Regions from separate parts of the Klebsiella sp. A52 genome, predicted to be linked through region 1. Evidence: predicted binding sites of a transcription regulator. Region 1 holds the regulator's gene; each other region holds the start of a gene.
The links. The regulator CRP, encoded in region 1, controls carbon source genes, mostly activating them, when cyclic AMP is high. The targets are predictions, from matches to a motif close to ATGTGANNNNNNTCACAT.

Region 1 (8,059 bases):
CCGCTCCACCACTGACGATCTGTACCTCGTACACGACGGCAAAGTCGAGCCCTTTGATGGCGATCTGGAAGATTATCAGCAGTGGCTGAGCGATTCGCAGAAGCTGGAAAACCAGACCTCTGAAGCGCCAAAGGATAACGGCAATAGCGCGCAGGCGCGTAAGGATCAAAAACGCCGCGAAGCCGAACTGCGTACGCAAACGCAACCGCTGCGTAAAGAGATTGCCCGTCTGGAAAAAGAGATGGATAAACTCAACGCGCAGCTGGCGCAGGCGGAAGAGAAACTGGGCGACAGCGAGTTGTATGACGCTTCGCGCAAAGCGGAATTAACCGCATGCCTGCAGCAGCAGGCGAGCGCCAAATCAGGGCTCGAAGAGTGTGAGATGGCGTGGCTCGACGCGCAGGAACAGCTGGAGCGGATGCTGCAGGAAAGTTAATGAGTAACCGCCCGGCGGTGAGAGAAAATTCATCGTCGGGACTTTCTGCTTAGCCATCCCGGGAGACTTTCCGAAATTCATCGCTCAGCCATTCTCTTGAGTCATTTTCATGTAATCTATACCGATTACCCGCAAGACCACATATTGGCTAACCGCCCACTTTTATGCGCGGTATAGTGTTCTAAAAGTTTCTTAATAATCCTGGTACTATGGTTGAAATAACCCCGACAGCAGTGACGCCCCCCGATAACGACTCGCGTGAATTCCATCCGATGCGCGGCGTGGGCAATCGTCATCTGCAAACCATGCTGCCGCGGATCATCCGCCGCAAGCTCCGATTTACGCCGCACTGGCAACGCCTTGAGCTGCCGGATGGCGATTTCGTCGATCTGGCCTGGAGCGAAGACCCCGCCGGCGCGCGCCACAAACCGCGACTGGTGGTCTTTCACGGTCTGGAAGGCAGCCTGCACAGCCCTTACGCCCACGGTTTGATTCACGCCGCCATGCAGCGCGGCTGGCTCGGGGTGGTGATGCATTTTCGCGGTTGCAGCGGCGAGCCGAATCGCAACAGTCGTATTTATCACTCTGGCGAAACGGAAGACGGTACCTGGTTCCTGCACTGGCTGCAGCGCGAGTTCGGCGCCGCGCCGACGGCGGCGGTAGGCTATTCGCTTGGCGGCAACATGCTGGGCTGTCTGCTGGCGAAAGAAGGCGACAATATTCCGCTCGATGCAGCCGTCATTGTCTCGGCGCCCTTTATGCTGGAAGCCTGCAGCTACCATATGGACAAAGGATTTTCGCGCGTCTATCAGCGTTACCTGCTCAACCTGCTGAAAGCCAACGCCGCGCGCAAGCTGAAAGCCTATCCAGGCTCGCTGCCGGTCGATCTTCGCCAGCTTAAAAGCATGCGCCGCATCCGCGAATTCGACGACATGATCACCGCCAAAATCCACGGTTTCGCCGATGCGCTAGACTATTACCGACAGTGCAGCGCGATGCCGCGCTTAAGCGATATCACCAAGCCGACGCTGATCATTCACGCGAAAGACGATCCGTTTATGGACCATCATTCAATTCCGCCGCAGGAACAACTGCCGGCTAACGTCGAATATCAGCTCACGGAACAGGGCGGCCACGTTGGCTTTGTCGGCGGTACGCTGCGAAAACCGCAAATGTGGCTGGAGCAACGTATTCCGGATTGGTTAACCCGCTGGCTGGGAGGACAAGCATGATTATTCCCTGGCAGGATCTCGATCCCGAAACGCTGGATAATCTGATTGAAAGCTTTGTGTTGCGCGAAGGCACCGATTATGGTGAACATGAACGTTCGCTTGCCGATAAAGTCGCCGATGTAAAACAGCAGCTTAAAACCGGGGAGGCCGTGCTGGTGTGGTCAGAACTGCACGAGACGGTCAACATCATGCCCCGCAAGATGTTTAACGGCTAAGCGCCATGCCCCTCTAACCGCGAGTGCCTGGCGCGATACGGCGACACACCATCACTTAATCAGGGAGTTGTTATGTCTGCCAAACATCCAGTGATCGCAGTCACGGGCTCCAGCGGCGCGGGCACCACCACCACCAGCCTCGCGTTTCGCAAAATTTTCTCGCAACTGAACCTGCATGCCGCGGAGGTCGAAGGGGATAGCTTCCATCGCTATACTCGCCCGGAAATGGACATGGCGATCCGCAAGGCGCGCGATCAGGGCAAACACATCAGCTACTTTGGCCCGGAAGCCAACGACTTCAGCCTGCTTGAACGCACCTTTTTAGAGTACGGCGAATTCGGCAAGGGCCAGTCGCGCAAATATCTCCATACCTACGATGAAGCGGTTCCCTGGAATCAGGTTCCCGGCACCTTTACCCCATGGCAACCGCTGCCTGAACCGACCGACGTGTTGTTTTATGAAGGGCTGCACGGCGGCGTGGTGACGCCGCAGCATGACGTGGCGAAACATGTCGACCTGCTGGTCGGCGTGGTGCCGATCGTCAACCTTGAATGGATCCAGAAGCTCATTCGCGATACCAGCGAACGCGGCCATTCGCGCGAAGCGGTGATGGACTCGGTGGTGCGTTCGATGGAAGACTATATCAATTTCATCACCCCGCAGTTCTCACGCACCCATATCAACTTCCAGCGTGTGCCGACGGTCGATACCTCGAATCCGTTTGCCGCCAAAGGCATTCCATCGCTCGACGAAAGCTTCGTGGTGATTCACTTTCGCAATTTGCAGGGGATTGATTACCCCTGGCTGTTGGCGATGCTACAGGGGTCGTTTATCTCGCATATGAACACCCTGGTGGTGCCAGGCGGTAAGATGGGGCTGGCGATGGAGCTCATTATGGCGCCGCTGGTCGAGCGCTTGATGGAAGGCAAAACCATTAGTTAAGGGCAAAATAAAACCCCGGTCGCCGTGCTGCCGGGGTTAGCGTCCCGCTACATCAATTCGTCTCAGGCTTCGATCACTTCGTAAGAGTGGGTGATGTTAACGGCCTTTTCCAGCATCAGCGCCACCGAACAATACTTCTCCGCGGATAAATCCACCGCACGGGACACCGCCGCATCCTTCAGCTCTTTACCGGTGACGATAAAGTGCAGATTGATATGGGTGAACAGGCGCGGCGCCTCTTCACGGCGTTCAGAGGTCAGCTTCACTTCGCAGTTGGTGACGTTTTGACGCCCTTTTTGCAGGATAGACACCACGTCAATTGCGCTACAGCCGCCCGCCGCCATCAGCACCATTTCCATCGGGCTGGGCGCTTTGTCCCCGGAGTTGCCATCCATTAAAATCTGGTGGCCGGAGGCCGACTCACCGATGAAGGTTAGACCTTCCACCCATTTCACACGCGCTTGCATAAAATTTAACTCCGCTGTTGCAATTTTCCTGACAGATTACGCGCACATAACAAATCTCGCAACGGAAGGCGACCTGGGTCATGCTGAAGCGAGACACCAGGAGACATGCGGTGAAAGCTATGCTAAAACAGTCTGGATGCTACAGTAATACATTGATGTACCGCATGTATGCTGAGGAGTTCACATTACAGGCTGCATAAATTGAGCAGCCAGCTTCCCAGGCATAGGGAAAAATACGATTGCATGCCCGGATGCCGTGTAGTGTCGGCGTCCGGAGATAGCTTATAACAGAGGATAACCGCGCATGGTGCTTGGCAAACCGCAAACAGACCCTACCCTTGAATGGTTCTTGTCTCATTGCCACATTCATAAGTACCCATCAAAGAGCACGCTGATTCACCAGGGTGAGAAAGCGGAAACGCTTTACTACATCGTAAAAGGCTCCGTGGCTGTACTCATCAAGGATGAAGAAGGTAAAGAGATGATCCTCTCTTACCTCAACCAGGGCGATTTCATCGGTGAATTAGGCCTGTTTGAAGAAGGTCAGGAACGTAGTGCCTGGGTACGTGCGAAAACCGCATGTGAAGTGGCCGAGATCTCTTACAAAAAATTCCGTCAGTTAATCCAGGTGAACCCGGACATCCTGATGCGCCTCTCTTCGCAGATGGCGCGTCGTCTGCAGGTCACTTCCGAGAAAGTCGGTAACCTTGCTTTCCTCGACGTGACGGGCCGTATCGCTCAGACCTTACTGAATCTGGCGAAACAGCCTGATGCCATGACCCACCCGGACGGGATGCAGATCAAAATCACCCGCCAGGAAATTGGCCAGATCGTCGGCTGTTCTCGTGAGACGGTTGGCCGTATTCTGAAGATGCTGGAAGATCAAAATCTGATCTCCGCACACGGTAAAACTATCGTCGTCTACGGTACCCGTTAAGTCGCTAAACGGCGTATTGCTCCGCGCAGTACGCCGTTTTTGTTTCTCCCATGTGGCGCAGGCTGATTTACCACCCGGAAGTCAACTACGCACTGCGGCAAACGCTGGTGCTGTGTCTACCTGTGGCCATCGGGCTTCTGCTCGGCCATCTGCAGCAAGGGTTGCTGTTCTCGTTAGTTCCCGCCTGTTGCAATATCGCCGGTCTCGACACCCCGCATAAACGCTTTTTCAAACGCCTGATCGTTGGCGGCTGCCTGTTTGCCGGCAGCAGCCTGATTGTGCAATTGCTTCTGGCGCGGGACATCCCGTTGCCGCTTATCCTCAGCGCGCTGGCGCTGATTCTCGGCGTGACGGCGGAAATCAGTTCGCTGCACGCTCGCCTGTTGCCGGCATCGCTTATCGCCGCCATTTTTACCTTAAGCCTGGCCGGCAATATGCCCATCTGGGAGCCGCTGCTTATCTATGCGCTGGGAACCTTGTGGTACGGACTCTTTAACTGGTTCTGGTTTTGGCTCTGGCGGGAGCAGCCGCTGCGCGAGTCGTTAAGCCTGCTTTACCGCGAACTGGCTAATTATTGCGAGGCCAAATATAGCCTCCTGACGCAGCACACTGACCCGACGACCTCCCTGCCGCCGCTGCTTACCCGCCAGCAGAAGGTGGTCGATTTAATTACCCAATGCTACCAGCAGATGCATATGTTAGCCGCCAACCAGCGTAGCGATCATAAGCGCCTGCTGCGCGCGTTCCAGGTTGGGCTGGATCTGCAGGAACATATTTCAGTGAGCCTGCACCAGCCGGAAGAGGTACAAAAACTGGTGGAGCGCAGCCATGCGGAAGCGGTTATCCGCTGGAACGCGCAGACCGTCGCCGCGCGTCTGCGGGTGCTGGCGGATGATATTCTCTACCACCGCTACCCGCGTCGCTTCCAGATGGATAAGCAAATCGGCGCGCTGGAAAAAATCGCTTATCAGCATCCCGATAACCCGGTAGGCCAGTTCTGCGCCTGGCACTTCAGTCGTATCGCCCGCGTGCTGCGCACCCAGCGCCCGCTGTACGCACGTAACCTGATGGCGGATAAAGAACGGCGCCTACCGCTACTACCGGCGCTGAAGAACTACCTGTCATTGAAATCCCCGGCGCTGCGCAACGCCGCGCGCATCAGCGTAATGTTGAGCATCGCCAGCCTGATGGGCAGCGCCCTACATCTGCCGAAGCCGTACTGGATCCTGATGACCGTGCTGTTCGTGACGCAAAACGGTTACGGCGCCACCCGCGTGCGGATTGTCCACCGGGCGGCAGGCACCCTGGCGGGCCTGGTGATCGCCTGGCTGACCCTACATTTCCACGTACCGGAGAGCTACACGTTAAGCGGTATGTTGTTCATCACGCTGCTGAGCTATCTCATCATCCGTAAACACTACGGCTGGGCGATGGTGGGCTTTACCGTCACCGCGGTATATACCCTGCAGTTGCTAACGCTTAACGGCGAGCAGTTCATCGTCGCCCGCTTTATCGATACCATCATTGGCTGTCTGATCGCCTTTGGCGGGATGGTCTGGCTATGGCCGCAATGGCAGAGCGGCCTGCTACGTAAAAACGCCCACGATGCCCTGGAGGCCGATCAGGAGGCTATTCGGCTGATCCTTAGCGCCGATCCGCAGGCCCCGGCGTTGGCCTACCAGCGTATGCGCGTCAACCAGGCGCACAACGCCCTGTATAACTCGCTTAACCAGGCGATGCAGGAACCGGGCTTTAACTCGCACTATCTGGAAGATATGAAGCTGTGGGTAACCCATAGCCAGTTTATCGTTGAGCATATCAACGCCATGACCACGCTGGCGCGCGAGCATACGATGCTAACGCCTGACCTGGCGCAGCGGTATCTGGAATCGTGTGAAATTGCCCTGCAGCGCTGTCAGCAGCGTCTGGATTCAGACGGGCCGGGCAGCGCGGGCGATGTGAATATTATGGAATCCCAGGACGGGGAAGTGTTGCGTGGGCCGCTCAGCACCCTTGAGCAGCATTTGCAGCGGATCCTCGGCCATCTGAACACCATGCACACCATTTCGTCGGTGGCATGGCGTCAGCGTCCGCATCACGGCATCTGGCTACGCACGACTAAGCGCTAAGTACGTTTTTAACCGCCTGCGCGAAGCGCGCCATCCCTTCGGCGATATCGCTATCATCAATCACCAGCGACGGCACAAAGCGCATTACGTCCGGCCCGGCGTTTAACACCATCACCCCGGCCTCCGCCGCGGCATAGAGGAAATCGCGCGCGCGTCCGTGATGCTGCGGCTTAAGCGCGGCGCCGATTAACAGTCCCATGCCGCGGATGTCGCTGAACAGATCAAACTGCGCATCGATCTGCTGCAGGTGTTCGACAAACAGCGCCCGTTTGGCATTGACGCCCGCCAGCACCTGCGGCGTGTTAATCAGGTTGAAAGCCGCGGTCGCCACCGCACAGGCCAGCGGATTGCCGCCGTAGGTGGAGCCATGGGAACCGGCATGGAAGGCGCTGGCGATTTCATTGGTGGTTAACATCGCGCTAATCGGGAAACCGCCGCCGAGCGCTTTCGCGCTGGTCAGGATGTCCGGCGTCACGCCGTAATGCATATAGGCGAACAATGAACCGGTACGGCCCATACCGCACTGCACTTCATCAAATACCAGCAGCGCCTGATGCTGGTCGCACAGATCGCGCAGCCCCTGCAGGAACGCTGGCGTCGCCGCCATCACCCCGCCCTCGCCCTGAATCGGCTCAACCACCACCGCGCAGGTATGGTCATCGATCACCGCTTTCACCGCCTCGAGATCGTTAAATGGAACATGCACGATATCTGCCGGTTTCGGCCCGAAACCGTCAGAGTATTTCGGCTGACCGCCGACCGAGACGGTGAACAGCGACCGTCCGTGGAAAGCATTATGGAAAGCGATGATTTTGGTTTTGTACGGACTATGGCGAGTGATCGCGTAATGACGCGCCAGCTTGAACGCCGTTTCGTTGGCTTCCGTTCCGGAGTTCATAAACACCACGCGCTCGGCAAAAGTGGCATCTACCAGCTGGCGCCCCAGGCGCAGCGCCGGCTCGTTGGTAAAAACGTTGCTGGTGTGCCACAGGGTCTCGCCCTGCTCACGCAGCGCCGCCACCAGCGCCGGGTGGCAGTGGCCCAGCGCGGTCACCGCAATCCCGCCGGCAAAATCAACGTACTCTTTGCCCTGCTGATCCCAAACGCGGCTGCCTTTCCCCTTCACCGGAATAAACTCCGCCGGTGCATAAATCGGCAGAATGACTTCATCGAATGTGGCGCGGGTGATTGCCGGTTGCTCTGTTGCCATGTGATGCCCATCCTTCTGTGTAACGTGCAATGATTGCGAAGTTTTAATCACAAAATATGCATAATAAATCACCTCATGGCAACTACAAATCAGCGTTTAAGGAAGTTTTCCAGCAACTGGTGTCCCTGTTCGCTAAGAATGCTCTCCGGGTGGAACTGCACGCCTTCGAGATCCCACTGGCGATGGCGGATACCCATGATTTCACCGCTGGCGCTGCGGGCGGTAACGATAAAATCCGCGGGAAGGGTCGGCGGGTCGATAACTAATGAATGGTAGCGCGTAACGGTAAGCGGGTTGTTTAGTCCCTGAAAAACGCCCTCGCCGTTGTGCTCAATCAGCGACGTTTTACCATGCATGACCTGCGCGGCGCGTACGATGGTGGCGCCAAAGACCTGGGCGATGGCCTGATGACCCAGACACACGCCGAGCAGCGGTGTTTTACCGGCATAGCGGCGGATAACGTCCAGCGAAATACCGGACTCATCCGGCGT
Region 2 (8,059 bases), 2.2 Mb from region 1:
GCGTCCACATAATCTGCTGTCGTTTTATCACCCAGCAGATTTAACGGGATCCCGGCAAACTGTCCGCGACCGCCACCATGACAGAACAACACTTTATAGTTGGAAGGGATATTAAGCAGATCGCGGAAATCCTGTTCTGCCGTTTCAGCCACCTGGATAAACTCCTTACCACGGTGGCTGATTTCCATTACCGACGTACCCAGACCGTGCCAGTCGCACAGTTCCTGTTGCGCCAGTTTGAGAACTTCTGCCGGCAGCATTGCCGGGCCCGAACTAAAGTTATAGACCTGAGCCATTTCCCCTCACCACGTTGCTATATTGTCTGCACGCGAACCGTCGCGGGCATAAGTTATTCCTGTGGCTATCGGTTTTATCATTCAGTGACACACACCGCAACGAGTAAAACTAAGCGGCCCACAAACGAGGCCACCGTCACACAAAAGAATCAACCAGCTTGACGTCATTAAACCGACATAATCGCTGCGAGCAGATCGCTTTTTCCTCCCTCTTCCGCCGTCCATTCCGGATTTGGACTGACGGCATAAATAATTATCATCTACGTTCACAGGAAACGATCTCGCCGTAGCTCCCCCCGTCAACTCATTTAATACTTGAATATTATCTTAATTCTTCATGAATTATGTTTCCGCGAGAGCACCGTCATTTACCGTCGTATTTCCAGATCATTAAAATTTTCGAACCAGCCGATGAAGACTGGTATTAATCACTTTTAAAGGAATATTTATGCGTGAATTAACCTATAACGAAATGTCTGATGTGAGCGGCGGCTTTGGCCTGTTGTCCATTCCTGCGGCAGTTGGTTTACTGGTCAGCATTCCGACGATTGTCATCGGAGCGATAACCGGGCCCTTTACGCTGGGCGCAGGCTTCGCGGTAATGGCGGCAGGCATCGTCGGTACCAGTCTTGCCGGCGCGGCAATGATCGTTAGCATTTGTACGCCGATTCTGTAACTTGCTACGGCATGTGGAGTTTCTCCGCATGCCATTTACCGCTCTTCTCTTTTTATGCATTGCCGCGGCTAACGACATAGCCACTTACCGGTAAAACCCGTATCATTGCGCATCCTGCCAACAATAAACGAATTGCTATGACCCAGACATTTATCCCCGGCAAAGATGCCGCCCTGGAAGATTCCATCGCTCGCTTCCAGCAGAAACTGCTCGACCTCGGATTTGATATCGAAGAGGCCTCGTGGCTGAATCCGGTACCACACGTGTGGTCCGTTCACATTCGCGATAAAGAGTGCGCGCTGTGCTTTACCAATGGTAAAGGCGCAACTAAAAAGGCGGCGCTGGCTTCCGCGCTGGGCGAATATTTCGAACGTCTGTCTACCAACTACTTCTTCGCGGACTTCTGGTTAGGCGATACCATCGCCAACGGTCCCTTCGTTCATTATCCGAACGAAAAGTGGTTCCCGCTGACGGAAGATGATGAAGTACCGGAAGGCCTGCTGGATGCCCGCCTGCGCGCCTTTTACGATCCGGACGATCAACTGACCGCCAGCATGCTCGTGGATCTGCAATCCGGCAACGACGAGCGCGGCGTCTGCGGCCTGCCGTTTACCCGTCAATCAGACGGCGAAACCGTCTATATTCCGATGAACATTGTCGGCAACTTGTACGTTTCCAACGGCATGTCAGCGGGTAATACCCCGAATGAAGCGCGCGTGCAGGGCTTGTCTGAAGTCTTTGAGCGTCATATCAAAAACCGTATCATCGCAGAGAGCATCAGCCTGCCGGAGATCCCGGCTGAAGTCATGGCGCGCTATCCGGGCGTCGTTGAATCTATCGCCAAACTGGAAGCCGAAGGTTTCCCGATCTTCGCCTACGATGGCTCTCTTGGTGGTAAATATCCGGTTATCTGCGTAGTCCTGTTTAACCCGGCTAACGGCACCTGCTTCGCCTCTTTCGGCGCCCATCCGGATTTCGGCGTGGCGCTGGAGCGTACTGTTACCGAACTGCTACAAGGCCGCAGTCTGAAAGATCTCGACGTTTTTACCCCTCCGACCTTTGATGACGAAGAAGTTGCCGAGCACGCCAACCTGGAAACTCACTTCATTGATTCCAGCGGCCTGATCTCCTGGGATATGTTTAAACAGGATGCCGACTATCCGTTCGTTGACTGGAATTTCTCCGGCACCACTGAAGAAGAGTTCGCCACCCTGATGGCTATCTTCAAAGCCGAAGATAAAGAAGTCTATATCGCCGACTACGAACATCTGAGCGTCTACGCCTGCCGGATCATCGTTCCGGGGATGTCCGATATTTATCCGGCGGAAGACCTGTGGCTCGCTAATAACAGCATGGGCGCACACCTGCGCGACACTATTCTCTCCCTGCCGGGTAGCGAGTGGGAAAAAGAAGATTATCTGGCGCTCATCGAGCAAATGGACGATGAAGGACTTGATGATTTCACGCGCGTCCGCGAACTATTAGGCCTGGCAACCGGCAAAGACAATGGCTGGTATACCCTGCGTATCGGCGAGCTGAAAGCGATGCTGGCCTTGGCCGGCGGCGACCTTGAACAGGCGTTGATTTGGACAGAGTGGACCATGGAATTCAATGCCTCCATCTTCAGCCCTGAGCGCGCCAACTATTATCGCTGCCTGCAAACGCTGCTGTTGCTTAGCCAGGAAGAAGAGCGCCAGCCGCTGCAGTACCTGAATGCCTTCATCCGTATGTATGGCGCGGATGCTGTGGAAGCCGCTAGCGCCGCCCTGAGCGGAGAGGCGCCATTCTATGGCCTTCAGGCGGTCGATAACGATCTGCGCGCTTTCCCGGCACATCAGTCTTTACTGAAGGCCTACGAAAAGCTGCAGCGGGCAAAAGCGGCCTTCTGGGCCAAATAACCCATTAGGGGTAAACCATAACGTTACGGGGCCGCCAGCGGCTCCGTTTTTTTATGATTTGCTCCAAAACCACGCCATTTTGTAGGTGCAAAGTTAACTATAAGTAAAATCCAAACATTGATGATATTTAGATTGTTAATTTTAATAAAAATACTCCATTTTAATTAACCGTAAACAATGGTCACTCATGGAAATTTTCAACATTATTTGCAAATATTAAAATTTAGTTTTTCATTAAAAATCAAAAAGATAAAGCCACAACAGGCTAATTCCACACGCAAAATGGGCCTATGACTCCGGTAGGATATGATCTACATCAAATTCCCTTCTATAATGCTTTGTTAGTATCACACCGCCAACTTATATAAAGAGAGAGTTAGTGTGAAAGCTGACAACCCTTTTGATCTTTTACTCCCTGCCGCGATGGCGAAAGTCGCCGAAGAAGCAGGTGTCTATAAAGCGACAAAACATCCGCTGAAGACGTTTTATCTGGCGATTACCGCAGGTGTCTTCATCTCCATCGCTTTTGTGTTTTATATCACGGCGACCACCGGTACTGCCGCAATGCCTTTCGGGATTGCCAAACTTATCGGCGGGGTATGCTTCTCACTAGGTCTGATTCTTTGCGTCATCTGCGGTGCTGACCTTTTCACCTCGACCGTACTGATCGTCGTGGCGAAAGCCAGCGGGCGTATTACCTGGGGTCAGCTGGCAAAAAACTGGCTTAACGTCTATGTTGGAAACCTGATCGGCGCGCTGCTGTTTGTACTGTTAATGTGGTTATCAGGCGAATATATGACTGCCAACGGCGGCTGGGGCTTAAATGTTCTGCAAACTGCAGACCACAAAATGCACCACACGTTTATTGAAGCCGTCTGCCTGGGTATCCTGGCGAACCTGATGGTGTGTCTGGCTGTCTGGATGAGTTACTCCGGCCGCAGCCTGATGGACAAAGCGATGATCATGGTGTTGCCGGTTGCGATGTTTGTCGCCAGCGGCTTTGAACACAGCATCGCTAATATGTTTATGATCCCGATGGGTATCGTAATTCGCAACTTTGCAAGCCCGGAATTCTGGACCGCTATCGGTTCAACTCCGGAGAGTTTTTCTCACTTAACCGTTATGAACTTCATCACTGATAACCTGATTCCAGTCACTATCGGAAACATCATCGGCGGTGGTTTGTTGGTTGGGTTGACATACTGGGTCATTTACCTGCGTGGCGACGATCATCATTAATGGTTGTCTCAGGCAGTAAATAAAAAATCCACTTAAGAAGGTAGGTGTTACATGTCCGAGCTTAATGAAAAGTTAGCCACAGCCTGGGAAGGTTTTGCGAAAGGTGACTGGCAGAACGAAGTCAACGTACGTGACTTTATCCAGAAAAACTACACCCCATATGAAGGTGACGAATCCTTCCTGGCTGGCGCAACTGATGCGACCACCAAGCTGTGGGACAGCGTAATGGAAGGCGTTAAACAGGAAAACCGCACTCACGCGCCTGTTGATTTCGACACTTCCCTCGCATCCACCATCACTTCTCACGACGCGGGCTACATCGAGAAAGCGCTCGAGAAAATCGTTGGTCTGCAAACTGAAGCCCCGCTGAAACGTGCGATTATCCCGTTCGGCGGTATCAAAATGGTTGAAGGTTCCTGCAAAGCGTACAATCGCGAACTGGACCCGATGCTGAAAAAAATCTTCACCGAGTACCGTAAAACTCACAACCAGGGCGTTTTCGACGTATATACCCCGGACATCCTGCGCTGCCGTAAATCCGGCGTACTGACCGGTCTGCCGGATGCTTACGGCCGTGGTCGTATCATCGGTGACTATCGTCGCGTTGCGCTGTACGGTATCGACTTCCTGATGAAAGACAAATTCGCCCAGTTCAACTCGCTGCAGGCGAAACTGGAAAGTGGCGAAGATCTGGAAGCAACCATCCGTCTGCGTGAAGAAATTGCTGAACAGCATCGCGCGCTGGGTCAGATCAAAGAGATGGCGGCTAAATATGGCTACGACATCTCCGGTCCGGCGACTACCGCTCAGGAAGCTATTCAGTGGACCTACTTCGGTTACCTGGCCGCCGTTAAATCTCAGAACGGCGCGGCAATGTCCTTCGGTCGTACTTCCAGCTTCCTGGATATCTACATCGAACGTGACCTGCAGGCGGGTAAAATCACCGAGCAAGACGCGCAGGAAATGGTTGACCACCTGGTCATGAAACTGCGTATGGTTCGCTTCCTGCGTACCCCGGAATATGATGAACTGTTCTCCGGCGACCCGATTTGGGCAACGGAATCTATCGGTGGTATGGGCGTTGACGGCCGTACTCTGGTAACCAAAAACAGCTTCCGCTTCCTGAACACCCTGTACACCATGGGGCCGTCTCCGGAGCCGAACATCACCATCCTGTGGTCTGAAAAACTGCCGCTGAGCTTTAAGAAATTCGCCGCTAAAGTATCCATCGATACCTCTTCTCTGCAGTACGAGAACGATGACCTGATGCGCCCGGACTTCAACAACGACGATTACGCTATCGCATGCTGCGTAAGCCCGATGATTGTTGGTAAACAAATGCAGTTCTTCGGCGCTCGCGCTAACCTCGCGAAAACCATGCTGTATGCTATCAACGGCGGCGTTGATGAAAAACTGAAAATGCAGGTTGGTCCGAAATCTGAACCGATCAAAGGCGACGTCCTGAACTTCGACGAAGTTATGGAGCGCATGGATCACTTCATGGACTGGCTGGCTAAACAGTACGTCACCGCGCTGAACATCATTCATTACATGCACGACAAGTACAGCTACGAAGCCTCTCTGATGGCGCTGCACGACCGTGACGTTATCCGCACCATGGCGTGTGGTATCGCAGGTCTGTCCGTTGCTGCTGACTCCCTGTCTGCTATCAAATATGCGAAAGTTAAACCGATTCGTGACGAAGACGGTCTGGCTGTTGACTTCGAAATCGAAGGCGAATATCCGCAGTTTGGTAACAACGATGCTCGCGTCGATGACATGGCCGTTGACCTGGTTGAACGTTTCATGAAGAAAATTCAGAAACTGCATACCTACCGCAACGCTATCCCGACTCAGTCTGTTCTGACCATCACTTCTAACGTCGTGTATGGTAAGAAAACCGGTAACACCCCAGACGGTCGTCGCGCTGGCGCGCCGTTCGGACCAGGTGCTAACCCGATGCACGGCCGCGACCAGAAAGGTGCTGTTGCTTCTCTGACCTCCGTTGCTAAACTGCCGTTTGCTTACGCTAAAGATGGTATCTCTTACACCTTCTCTATCGTACCGAACGCGCTGGGTAAAGATGACGAAGTTCGTAAGACTAACCTGGCTGGTCTGATGGATGGTTACTTCCACCACGAAGCGTCCATCGAAGGTGGTCAGCACCTGAACGTGAACGTCATGAACCGCGAAATGCTGCTCGACGCGATGGAAAACCCGGAAAAATATCCGCAGCTGACCATTCGCGTATCTGGCTACGCGGTACGTTTTAACTCCCTGACTAAAGAACAGCAGCAGGACGTTATTACCCGTACCTTCACTCAGACCATGTAATTCCCTGTCTGACTGAAAAAGCGTACAATAAAGGCCCCACATCAGTGGGGCCTTTTTAACAAGTGATTCCCTGCCCCAGCCTGCTTTGCCAGTTATCTATACTTTGGGTACCTGTCAAAACAGACTTAACACAGCCGGTTTGAGCTGTGCATCATAGGCCCTGGAGGGCCGAATCCGGAGATATCACCGCAATGTCAACTATTGGTCGTATTCACTCCTTTGAATCCTGTGGCACCGTCGATGGCCCAGGTATCCGCTTTATTACCTTCTTCCAGGGCTGCCTGATGCGCTGCCTTTACTGCCATAACCGCGACACCTGGGATACCCATGGCGGTAAAGAAATCACCGTTGAAGAATTGATGAAAGAAGTGGTGACCTATCGCCACTTTATGAATGCTTCCGGCGGCGGCGTCACCGCCTCCGGCGGCGAGGCGATCCTGCAGGCGGAATTTGTCCGCGACTGGTTCCGCGCCTGTAAAAAAGAAGGTATCCACACCTGTCTGGATACCAACGGCTTCGTACGTCGCTACGATCCGGTGATTGACGAACTGCTGGAAGTCACCGATCTGGTGATGCTTGACCTTAAGCAGATGAACGATGAAATCCACCAGAACCTGGTCGGCGTTTCTAACCATCGTACGCTGGAGTTCGCCCAGTATCTGTCGAAGAAAGGGATTAACGTGTGGATCCGCTACGTCGTGGTTCCCGGCTGGTCTGATGATGACGATTCCGCGCATCGTCTGGGTGAATTTACCCGCGATATGGGCAACGTCGAGAAAATCGAACTCCTGCCCTACCACGAGCTAGGTAAACACAAATGGGTCGCGATGGGCGAAGAGTACAAGCTTGACGGCGTACATCCGCCGAAGAAAGAGACCATGGAGCGGGTGAAGGGTATCCTTGAGCAGTATGGTCATAAGGTGATGTACTAAACCGACAGCGGGCCGGAGGTGCTCTCACGACGGCCCGCAACTATAATAGAACCAATCCCGTCGATAACGGCACACTATGAACGCAATACCGTCTGCCCACAGGAACATTCATTTCATAAACGGACTACGCGCGGCCTTCGCCGCGCGCCAGAATGTTTACGCGTGTGCCACCGGCGTCGGATGATGCCCGGCTTTGCGCAGCAGCGTCAGCAGGTAAATAAACGATACGCTGGCGATCATAATAAACAGTAGGTTATCAGAGAAGTTCTGCATCAGCATTGCCGTCAGGGTCGGCCCCAGCAGGCTGCCGATGGTATAACTCATCAGCAACGCCTGGTTCATCGCTACCAGTTGATGGTGTTCAACCTTCTCGCAGGCCCAGGCCATCGCCACCGGATACAGAGTAAAACCGGATGCGCCGAGCACAAAAAGCGCTGGCGCCATTGCCGCCTGGCTCAGCATCGCCAGACAGCCCAGAATCACCACAAAGACCTGTACGCGCAGCACCAGCAGGCGGCCATAGCGGTCAGCCAGACGCCCGACCGGCCACTGCCCGAGAATGCCTGCGCTAACCATCACCGCCATCCAGAAACCAATACCGGAATCGCTGACGCCCTGGTGGTTCAGCCACAGCGGCATCAGGCCGTATAGTGAACCAAGCACGATACCGGAGATAATGCAGCC
Region 3 (8,059 bases), 2.2 Mb from region 1:
CGCCTCGACGGTAAAACACGGCGTCGATTTCCCGGAATGGGTCGTGCTGGCCGCGCCGCCGATTATTTTTGCGCTGGTGGGGATCATTCTGTGGGGCTGCCTGCGTAGCTCAGGGGCGATCATGCGGCTGGTGGGGAAAGGCGGTATCGAGGCGATTTCCCGCCTGATGGGTTTCCTGCTGGTCTGCATGGGCGTGCAGTTCATTATTAACGGCGTGCTGGAAATTATCACCAACTATCACGCCTGAGGGCAGCAATACGATTCACGCGCCCGGCAGTAAGCGGCCGGGCTTCGTGAAGGCTAATGGGAGTGGTGCGGCTGCTGCTCATCGCCCGGCGATGGCCAGCGGCGGAAAATCATCACCGACCACACCAGCGCTACCAGCGCCGGTACGGCGCCAACGTAGCCTATCGCCGACATCGACAGTTGCGTACTCACCTGGCTGCCGACCAGCGCGCCGGCGCCAATACCAATATTGAAAATTCCCGAAAACAGCGACATCGCCACATCGGTAGCATCCGAAGCCAGCGCCAGCACTTTCACCTGCATGCCGAGGCCGATGACCATAATCGCGATCCCCCAGAACACGCTGAGCAGCATGAGCTGGTTGGCGTTCCTTGAGGCAGGTAGCAGCAACAGCAGGCATACCAGCAGCAGGCCGATAGCGGTGGTAATCAGCGCGGAAGCATGTTGGTTTCCCAGCTTGCCGAATACAATACTACCAATAATACCCGCGCCGCCGAGCACCAACAGCAGCAGAGTGGCGAAATTAGCGCTCAACCCTGCGACGTTCTGCACGAAGGGTTCAATATAGCTGTATGCCGTGTAGTGGGCGGTCACCACGATAACCGTCAGCAGATAAATACCGAGCAGCGCCGGACGGCGGAACAGCACCGGCAGGCTCTTGAGCGAACCGGAATGTTCGCTTGGCAGCGCCGGCAATAGTTTTGCCAGGCAGACCAGCGTCGCTAAAGCGCCAAGACCAATGGCCAGGAAGGTTGTGCGCCAGCCAAAATATTGTCCGACGATACGGCCAATAGGAATGCCGAACACCATGGCCAGCGCGGTACCGGTGGCGATAAGGCTAAGCGCCTGAGCGCGCTTGCCGGGAGGGGCCATACGGATAGCCAGCGCGGAGGTGATCGACCAGAACACCGCGTGGGCGAAGGCGATGCCAATGCGGCTCACTACCAGCACCGTGAAGTTCCACGCGAAAAATGACAATACGTGGCTGGCGATAAATAACACGAACAGGCCAATGAGCAGGCGACGGCGCTCCATCTTGCTGGTCAGCAGCATGAACGGCAGCGACATCAATGCCACTACCCAGGCATAAATGGTCAACATGATCCCGACCTGGGCCGTTTCCATACCGAAGCTGTCGGCAATATCAGACAGCAGGCCGACCGGAGCAAATTCAGTGGTATTAAAGATAAAGGCGGCAATTGCCAGCGTGACGACCCGCAGCCACGCGACTTTGCGTGAGACCGTATTTGTAAGCATAAATTCCGGGCTGGTAGTAATGAGAAGAAGAGGAGGCGATCTTAAAACGAATGCTGCTGAAAATACAATCACTTTGTGATCTGTATCTCATTTTTTGCTGACGCCTGTGGCAGCTAACAACTTAATTTTTCGGCTAATAGTGTGCGGGAATGGTTTATGTGTCATGTTGATAGCCGATAAAAAAGGGGAGCACGATGAAAGAAATCAGTTTTTACCTGGTCGATGCCTTCAGCGATCGCAATTTTGGCGGCAACGCGGCGGCAGTATGCCCGCTCAGCGAATGGCTGCCTGATGAAACGCTCTTAAAAATGGCGCAGCAGCATAATCAATCCGAAACGGCGTTTTTTGTCCGCACCGACGCTGGCTATGAGCTACGCTGGTTCACGACGCTTGATGAGATTAACCTCTGCGGCCACGCCACGCTCGCGGCATCGCACGTGATTTTTGAATATCTCGACCACCCCTCGGCAACTATCGTATTTAGCACCCGTTTTGTCGGTGAACTACGGGTAACGCGCAGCGGCGACTGGCTGACGCTGGATTTCCCCGCCTGGCAAACCACGCCGGTGCATGACGTACCGCCGGCGCTGTTCGCCGGGTTGGGCATCGATGACGCGCTGGAGGTGCGGGAAGGGCGTGATTACCTGGTGGTTCTGCGCGATCGGGCGCAGGTTGAAGCGGTGCGCCCGAATATGGCGCTGCTGGAGACGCTGGATAAGATGATTTGCATCAGCGCCGCCGACGAAGAGTACGATTTTGTCAGCCGCTTTTTCTGCCCCGGTGAATCGGTACCGGAAGATCCGGTAACCGGTTCAACCCACAGTATGCTGATCCCCTACTGGGGAGCGAAGCTCAATAAAACCGACCTGCTGGCGCGCCAGGTGTCGGCGCGCAGCGGCGAGCTGCGCTGCCAATGGCTCGATGACCGCGTACTGATTAGCGGCCAGGCGACCACCTATCTGCGCGGCACGGTCTATTTGCGCGAAGGTTAATGATAGTTTCCCCCGGCTGGCGCGACGTTTAGCCGGGTACTCCTAACCAAGCGAGGCGCCGCCACACATCACCAGCTCTTGTCCGGTCATGGCCGCGGCTCCTTCGCTAAGTAGCCAGCTCACCAGCGACGCCACCTCCTGTGGCTTAATCAATCTACCGAGCGGCGGCGCCTTCGGCGGCGAACTCTCGCGCCCTGGCTGGCGCAGCATTGGCGTATCGGTGGCGCCGGGGGCGATAACGTTAACGGTAATGCCCACAGCGGCAAGTTCCGCCGCCCAGCTTCTTGCCAGCGCCACCAGCGCCGCTTTGGTTGCCGTATACTGAGAACGGCCTGCCGCTCCGCGCGAGGTCCGGCTACCCAAAAGGATAATCCGACCGCCACGGTCCATAACGGGCGCAAAGCGGTTGGCTAAGGTCTGCGCCGCATCTACATGTAGACGCCACAACGTCTCGCCACGCTGCGCGTCAAGTTCTCCTAGCGGCGCCGCCGCCATCAAACCGGCGGCATGGATAATCGCCTGCGGCGGTGGTACCGACGACAGAGCATCAACCAGCGCGCGGCGGTCGCTCACATCGACCGCCAGATGGGTGAAGCCTTCATGGATGAACGTCGGCGCGGAGCGGCTCAGACCGAGCACCTGCCAGTCCTCCGCCAGCAGTTGACCGACAATCGCGGCGCCGATCCCCGAGCTTGCGCCCGTCACCAGTGCCTGCTTCATGGCGCCTCCAGCATGCTGCGCGGTACTTTAAACACCGCTTTCCTCACCGGGGCGGGTGACGTAACGGCGCACAGTGCCTGGTGCGGTTCGCCGGGGAGAAAGACCGCGAAGTCCCCGGCGCACAGATGCAGCGTGACGCTTTGCGGCGTCTGCTTGCTGATAAAGAGGTCCGGCTTGCGTTCTTCATCATCAGGTTGGCCTGTGTACACCATACCGGCATGCAGCGTCTCCTCGCCGGCTAAAATGACCTGAATATCGGCCCATTGGTGGTGATATTCGGTATGTCGCAGTTCTGCCGCCTGGGTTTGCGCGATGCCGATGGTGCAGTGCCATCCGCCATCTGCAGGTTGGAAGCGGCCATCTTCGCGGGCTGTCAGGGCGGCAAGAGAACATTCAGTGCGACTGAGTATCTGCTGCAACGCCAGCGGCAACCCCGCCTGAGGCAGGGCATTCAGATTACCGATGATCATACGCCTTCTCCTTTAACCCATTGCGGCGAGACGCGGACATACTTGATGGCCTGCCGGTACCAGGTATAGGCAATGTGTAAATTACCGTCTTCACCCTGTTTAATACTGGGATAGGAGAATTCACGGTTTAGTTTTTGCTCTGAATTGTTGGTCATACAGTAGCCATCGCCCTCATCAAGGTTGCGCATCCACGGCCAGCTTTTGCCGCCATCGGCGGAGATAGCCACGGTCATTGGCGCGCGCGGCGCGCCCCAGAAGGCGGTTTTCCCGGTGCATTCAGGCTCTTTCCGGCCGTCGTCGTCTTCTATCTCATCGTATAGCGATGCCCGACGCTCGCTGGCGCCTGCCGCGCTCATATTATTGAACACCAGCGCCAGCTCACCGTTGCTCAACGTGGTCGCCTGAATGGACGAGTTATTGTTTGGCAGCGTGGTGGGAATCGGCGCTGACCAGCTTTCGCCAAAATCTGTCGACTGGCTGTACCAGATATGATCGGCCCAGCGGCTGCGGAAGAAGGCGGCCAGCGAGCCATCGGCCAGCGGGATGATATTCATATGCACGCAGCCGAGGCTTTGCGGTACCGCCACGTCGCGCCAGCTTTTGCCGCCATCGGCTGAGATTTTTACCGCGCTGATATCGTCGTTACCGACCCATTTTTCCCCTGGACGGGTACGACAATAGAAAACCGGCAGCAACCAGTTGCCGTTGGGCATTACGGTTATGGGTTGCCGGATAAAGGTGCCGGGTTCATCGAGTAGGGTGGCAATCGCTCCCCAGTGCTTTCCTCCATCGTGCGACTGGCGATAACGCACAATAGCGGTGTCCTGATTGCCGGCGTGCTGCGCGGTCCATAACAGCCATAGCACGCCATCAGGAGCCTGGAACAGCACCGGATTTTGTTCCGAACGTTCCGGGTCGTCGGATAACTTTATCGCGTCGCTCCACGTTGTGGCGCCCGGCGCTAAACGCGATCCCCAGACTGAAATATCCGCTTTCCCTTCCTGAGAACCGCCGAACCACACGCACATCAGCGTGCCATCGGGCAGCGGCAGAAGATTGGCGGCATGGTTTTGCGGGCAGCCGGAGGGCAGCATTGCCGAGGCGAGCTGAGGATCCTGCTGGTGTTGGCGAATCACGCCGTCAAAAGTTGGGGTGGTGGTCATTTTTACACTCCACTTTGTTCAATGGGGGCCGGGGATGATTGTTGCGCTTTATTGGGGATTAGGCGGTCGATCACCATAATCAGGGCCGGGGTGATCAGCGCGATGTACATGTTATTGATGCCGAACGGATCGCCGAGCAAATACCACGCCGAAGTCACCACGCAGGCGCCGATGAGGCCAGCGTTCGCGCCGCGGGCGCTCTTAAAGAACGGCGCATAGAAGGCGATGACCGCGACCACGGTGATAGAGAGCCTGATGGCGCGGGTAAAGAAGGAGAGCTTCAGTACTTCCGGTACCAGCAGCACAAAAATAAGCGGCAGAAAACCGATGATCAGCGAGGCCCAGCGGGTGGCCTTAAACTCCTGCTCCGGCGTTGGATTGCGCCACGGCACGTAAAAATCTTTTACCACCAGAGAGGCAATCGCCAGGGCAACGGTGCTGACGCTAACGAAAATAGAAGCCACAAGTGACGTTGTCACTAATCCGGCAAGCCACGGGTTCATATCCTGCAGGAACACCGGTAGAGCGTACAGGCTGTTGATTTCCGGGTGCAGAAACTTCGCCGCCACGCCGATAATGGCGATCGCGAAGGCGATAGGCAGGCAGAAGAAAAAGGCAATCCAGGTAGAGCGTTTCGCCGATTTTACGTTTTTGGTCGAACTGATCGCCTGAATGACAAACTGGGTACAGAAGATGGAGCCGATGGTGCCGATAAGCCAGGCGCAGATGGTGCCGGCGCCAAAATTACCATCCCAGGTCCAGTAGTAATCCGGCATCTTCTCAATCATCGGCGTGAAACCGCCGGTTTTTGCCAGCGCGAAGCCCATAATAATGAGTAGACCGGCATATTTTAATGCGCTGTGCAGCATGGTGACCCAGGCTACGCCTTTCATACCGCCGAAGGCAAAATAGAAAGTACTAACAATGGCGGTAATAAACGCCGCGAGGGGTAAATTGATCTTTAATACCGTGGAAATTGCCGCCGCGCCGCTGACGTAGTTACCGACGTTCACCAGCAACAGGGCGTAAATCATAATGATGGAAATAATATTCTTGGTACTGGTGCCGTATCGCTCGGCAATCGCCCCGGAAATAGTAATTTTGCCGGTATTATAAATCCGCTTAACCAGTATCAGGCCAAACAACGGAAAGCCAATGGCGGCGCCCAGCACCGACCACGAGGCGGCAATCCCGCTCTCAAATGCGGCCTGTGCGGTTCCGATAGTCGACTTGGCGCCGATATATTCCGACATCAGCAGGATACCAACGATAAAGGCCGGCATCGCGCGCGAGCCCTCCATAAAATCCCCGGAGTTTTTACTTCTGATGCGGAACGTCAGCCAGGTGGTAAATAAGATATAGGCGATGACAATGCCGACAATAATAAAGGTATCTTCAGTGGTAAAATGATTCATCTTAGCCTCTCTTTGGGCGTACGAATCCTGGGCACACAGGTACCCGGTCTATTTTGTTGAAGAAGCGCAGCGCTTAATTAAGATACTGCGCGATGATCCCACGTATTTGCTGCAGTTGAGATGCGCTAAACTGCACCGCGTAGCGGCTATCGCCGACTTCATGGCCCATCAGCTGCAAGGCTTTTTTCACCGCGGCAGGGGAAAAGGCGACTTTATAGAGATCGGTACGCAGGCCGGTGACGTTTTCCTGCGCCAGCCTTGAGGCCGCAATATCGCCTGCCTGGAAGCTTGACCAAATCGCGTTAATCTCCCGTGGCGCCACGTTAGCCAGCCCGGAAATGCACGCTGAACAACCATCCACGAAACCCTGATGAATCAGCGAATCCGGCCCGTTCAGGACATTAAAACCGTCGATGTCGCACACCGCATCAAGAAAGCCCTTCAGGCTGTCATAGCTACCCGCGCTATCTTTTATGCCAATAATGTTGCCATGCGCAGCCAGCCGACGAGCGGTTTGCGGTTCAATGGTGTTCCCGGTACGCGCCGGGATGTTATAGAGAAATACCGGTACGCTGAGCGCATCGGCGATCGCCGTGTAGTGGCTTACCAGCTCATCTTGTTTAAGCGGCACGAACCACGGGGTGATGACGGACACCGCGTCGACGCCTGATCTTGCTATCTGCTGGCCAAGACGAATGGTTTCCCGCGTCGACACTTCGCCAATATGGGCCACCACCGGCGCGCGTCCGGCAACCGCCTCGACGCAGGTTTCGGCAACCGCAATTTTTTCCGCCTCATTAAGGACGAAAAACTCGCCGTTGGTTCCGCCGCAAAAAATGCCGTTACCGGCGGCCAGCTGTCGCTCTACCTGCTGGCGTAGCGCCGTCAGGTTCAGTTCACCACTAGCGGTAAAGGGGGTAACAATGGCGGTTAACACGCCGCGAATGGAATGATGCATTTATCTCTCTTCTCCCTGATGACATGACTGTGGAAACAGCGTCTGGTAAATCGCCTGGACTTGAGCCTGGCTTACGCTGCATGGGGCATTGTTCATTAATCGTTTTACTTCCAGCGCCGCGGCGCTTAGCGTTTCAATACTCTCTGGTGGTACGCCCAGCGCGGCGAGGTTGTCCGGCAGCGCCAGCCGTTTCACCAGCTGTGCCAGCCAGCGGACCAGCGCATGAGATTTCTCTTCGTTATTCAAGGTCAGATCGGCGTCCGGGATCAGATCCCAGACCTGAGCGAATTTATCCACCGCGTACGGGCGCACGACCTGCATACAGGGGGCCAGCAGAATGGCGTTCGCGACGCCGTGCGGCAGATGCCAGGTGCCGCCAAGCGGGTAGGAGAGCGCGTGCACCAGATGCGTGCCGGCATGATTGATAGCCACGCCGCCATAGTACGAGGCCCACAACATCTCCAGTTTCGCCGTGAGATCCTGCGGGTCGGTCACGGAACGCTCAATATTCCGTACCAGCTTATACAGGCCGATTAAGGCGGCGTTATCGCTTACCGGGTTCGCGACGGTTGAAGTAAAGCACTCCAGAAGATGACACAGCGCATCGATGCCGGTGGAGGCGGCAATGGCCGCAGGCATGCTGGTGGTCAGTTCCGGCAACAGGGCCACGAAATCCGGCAGCAGCACCGGGGAGATAATCCCCACTTTGGTATTACGTTCGGGAATAGCCAGGATAGCGTTTGGCGTCGCTTCCGAGCCGGTGCCGGCGGTGGCGGGTATCAGCAGCGATGCCAGACGCAGGCGCGGTTTCTCGCCGTCGATCAGCGCGTTCAGCGAA

Region 2: a site for CRP is predicted at 3,175-3,192, ahead of focA (formate transporter FocA). Genes of this name have one in related genera too.
Region 3: a site for CRP is predicted at 1,577-1,594, ahead of KGA69_RS18810 (sugar transporter). Genes of this name have one in related genera too.

What each region holds. Positions count from the first base shown of each region.
Region 1 covers NZ_CP074437.1:1,775,318-1,783,376, reverse strand. The annotation lists gene KGA69_RS08280 (ABC transporter ATP-binding protein) at 1-436, shown strand, start outside; gene KGA69_RS08275 (hydrolase) at 709-1,668, shown strand; gene KGA69_RS08270 (YheU family protein) at 1,665-1,883, shown strand; gene KGA69_RS08265 (phosphoribulokinase) at 1,956-2,825, shown strand; gene KGA69_RS08260 (OsmC family protein) at 2,888-3,292, opposite strand; gene crp (cAMP-activated global transcriptional regulator CRP) at 3,597-4,229, shown strand; gene KGA69_RS08250 (YccS/YhfK family putative transporter) at 4,280-6,358, shown strand; gene argD (bifunctional acetylornithine/succinyldiaminopimelate transaminase) at 6,348-7,568, opposite strand; gene pabA (aminodeoxychorismate synthase component 2) at 7,658-8,059, opposite strand, start outside.
Region 2 covers NZ_CP074437.1:4,672,159-4,680,217, forward strand. The annotation lists gene serC (3-phosphoserine/phosphohydroxythreonine transaminase) at 1-296, opposite strand, end outside; gene KGA69_RS22140 (hypothetical protein) at 745-972, shown strand; gene ycaO (30S ribosomal protein S12 methylthiotransferase accessory factor YcaO) at 1,110-2,870, shown strand; gene focA (formate transporter FocA) at 3,252-4,109, shown strand; gene pflB (formate C-acetyltransferase) at 4,161-6,443, shown strand; gene pflA (pyruvate formate lyase 1-activating protein) at 6,635-7,375, shown strand; gene KGA69_RS22165 (MFS transporter) at 7,532-8,059, opposite strand, start outside.
Region 3 covers NZ_CP074437.1:3,977,405-3,985,463, reverse strand. The annotation lists gene KGA69_RS18815 (MarC family NAAT transporter) at 1-247, shown strand, start outside; gene KGA69_RS18810 (sugar transporter) at 301-1,503, opposite strand; gene KGA69_RS18805 (PhzF family phenazine biosynthesis protein) at 1,698-2,495, shown strand; gene KGA69_RS18800 (SDR family NAD(P)-dependent oxidoreductase) at 2,538-3,215, opposite strand; gene KGA69_RS18795 (NanQ anomerase/TabA/YiaL family protein) at 3,212-3,685, opposite strand; gene KGA69_RS18790 (sialidase family protein) at 3,682-4,848, opposite strand; gene KGA69_RS18785 (sodium:solute symporter family protein) at 4,851-6,263, opposite strand; gene KGA69_RS18780 (dihydrodipicolinate synthase family protein) at 6,337-7,221, opposite strand; gene KGA69_RS18775 (iron-containing alcohol dehydrogenase) at 7,222-8,059, opposite strand, start outside.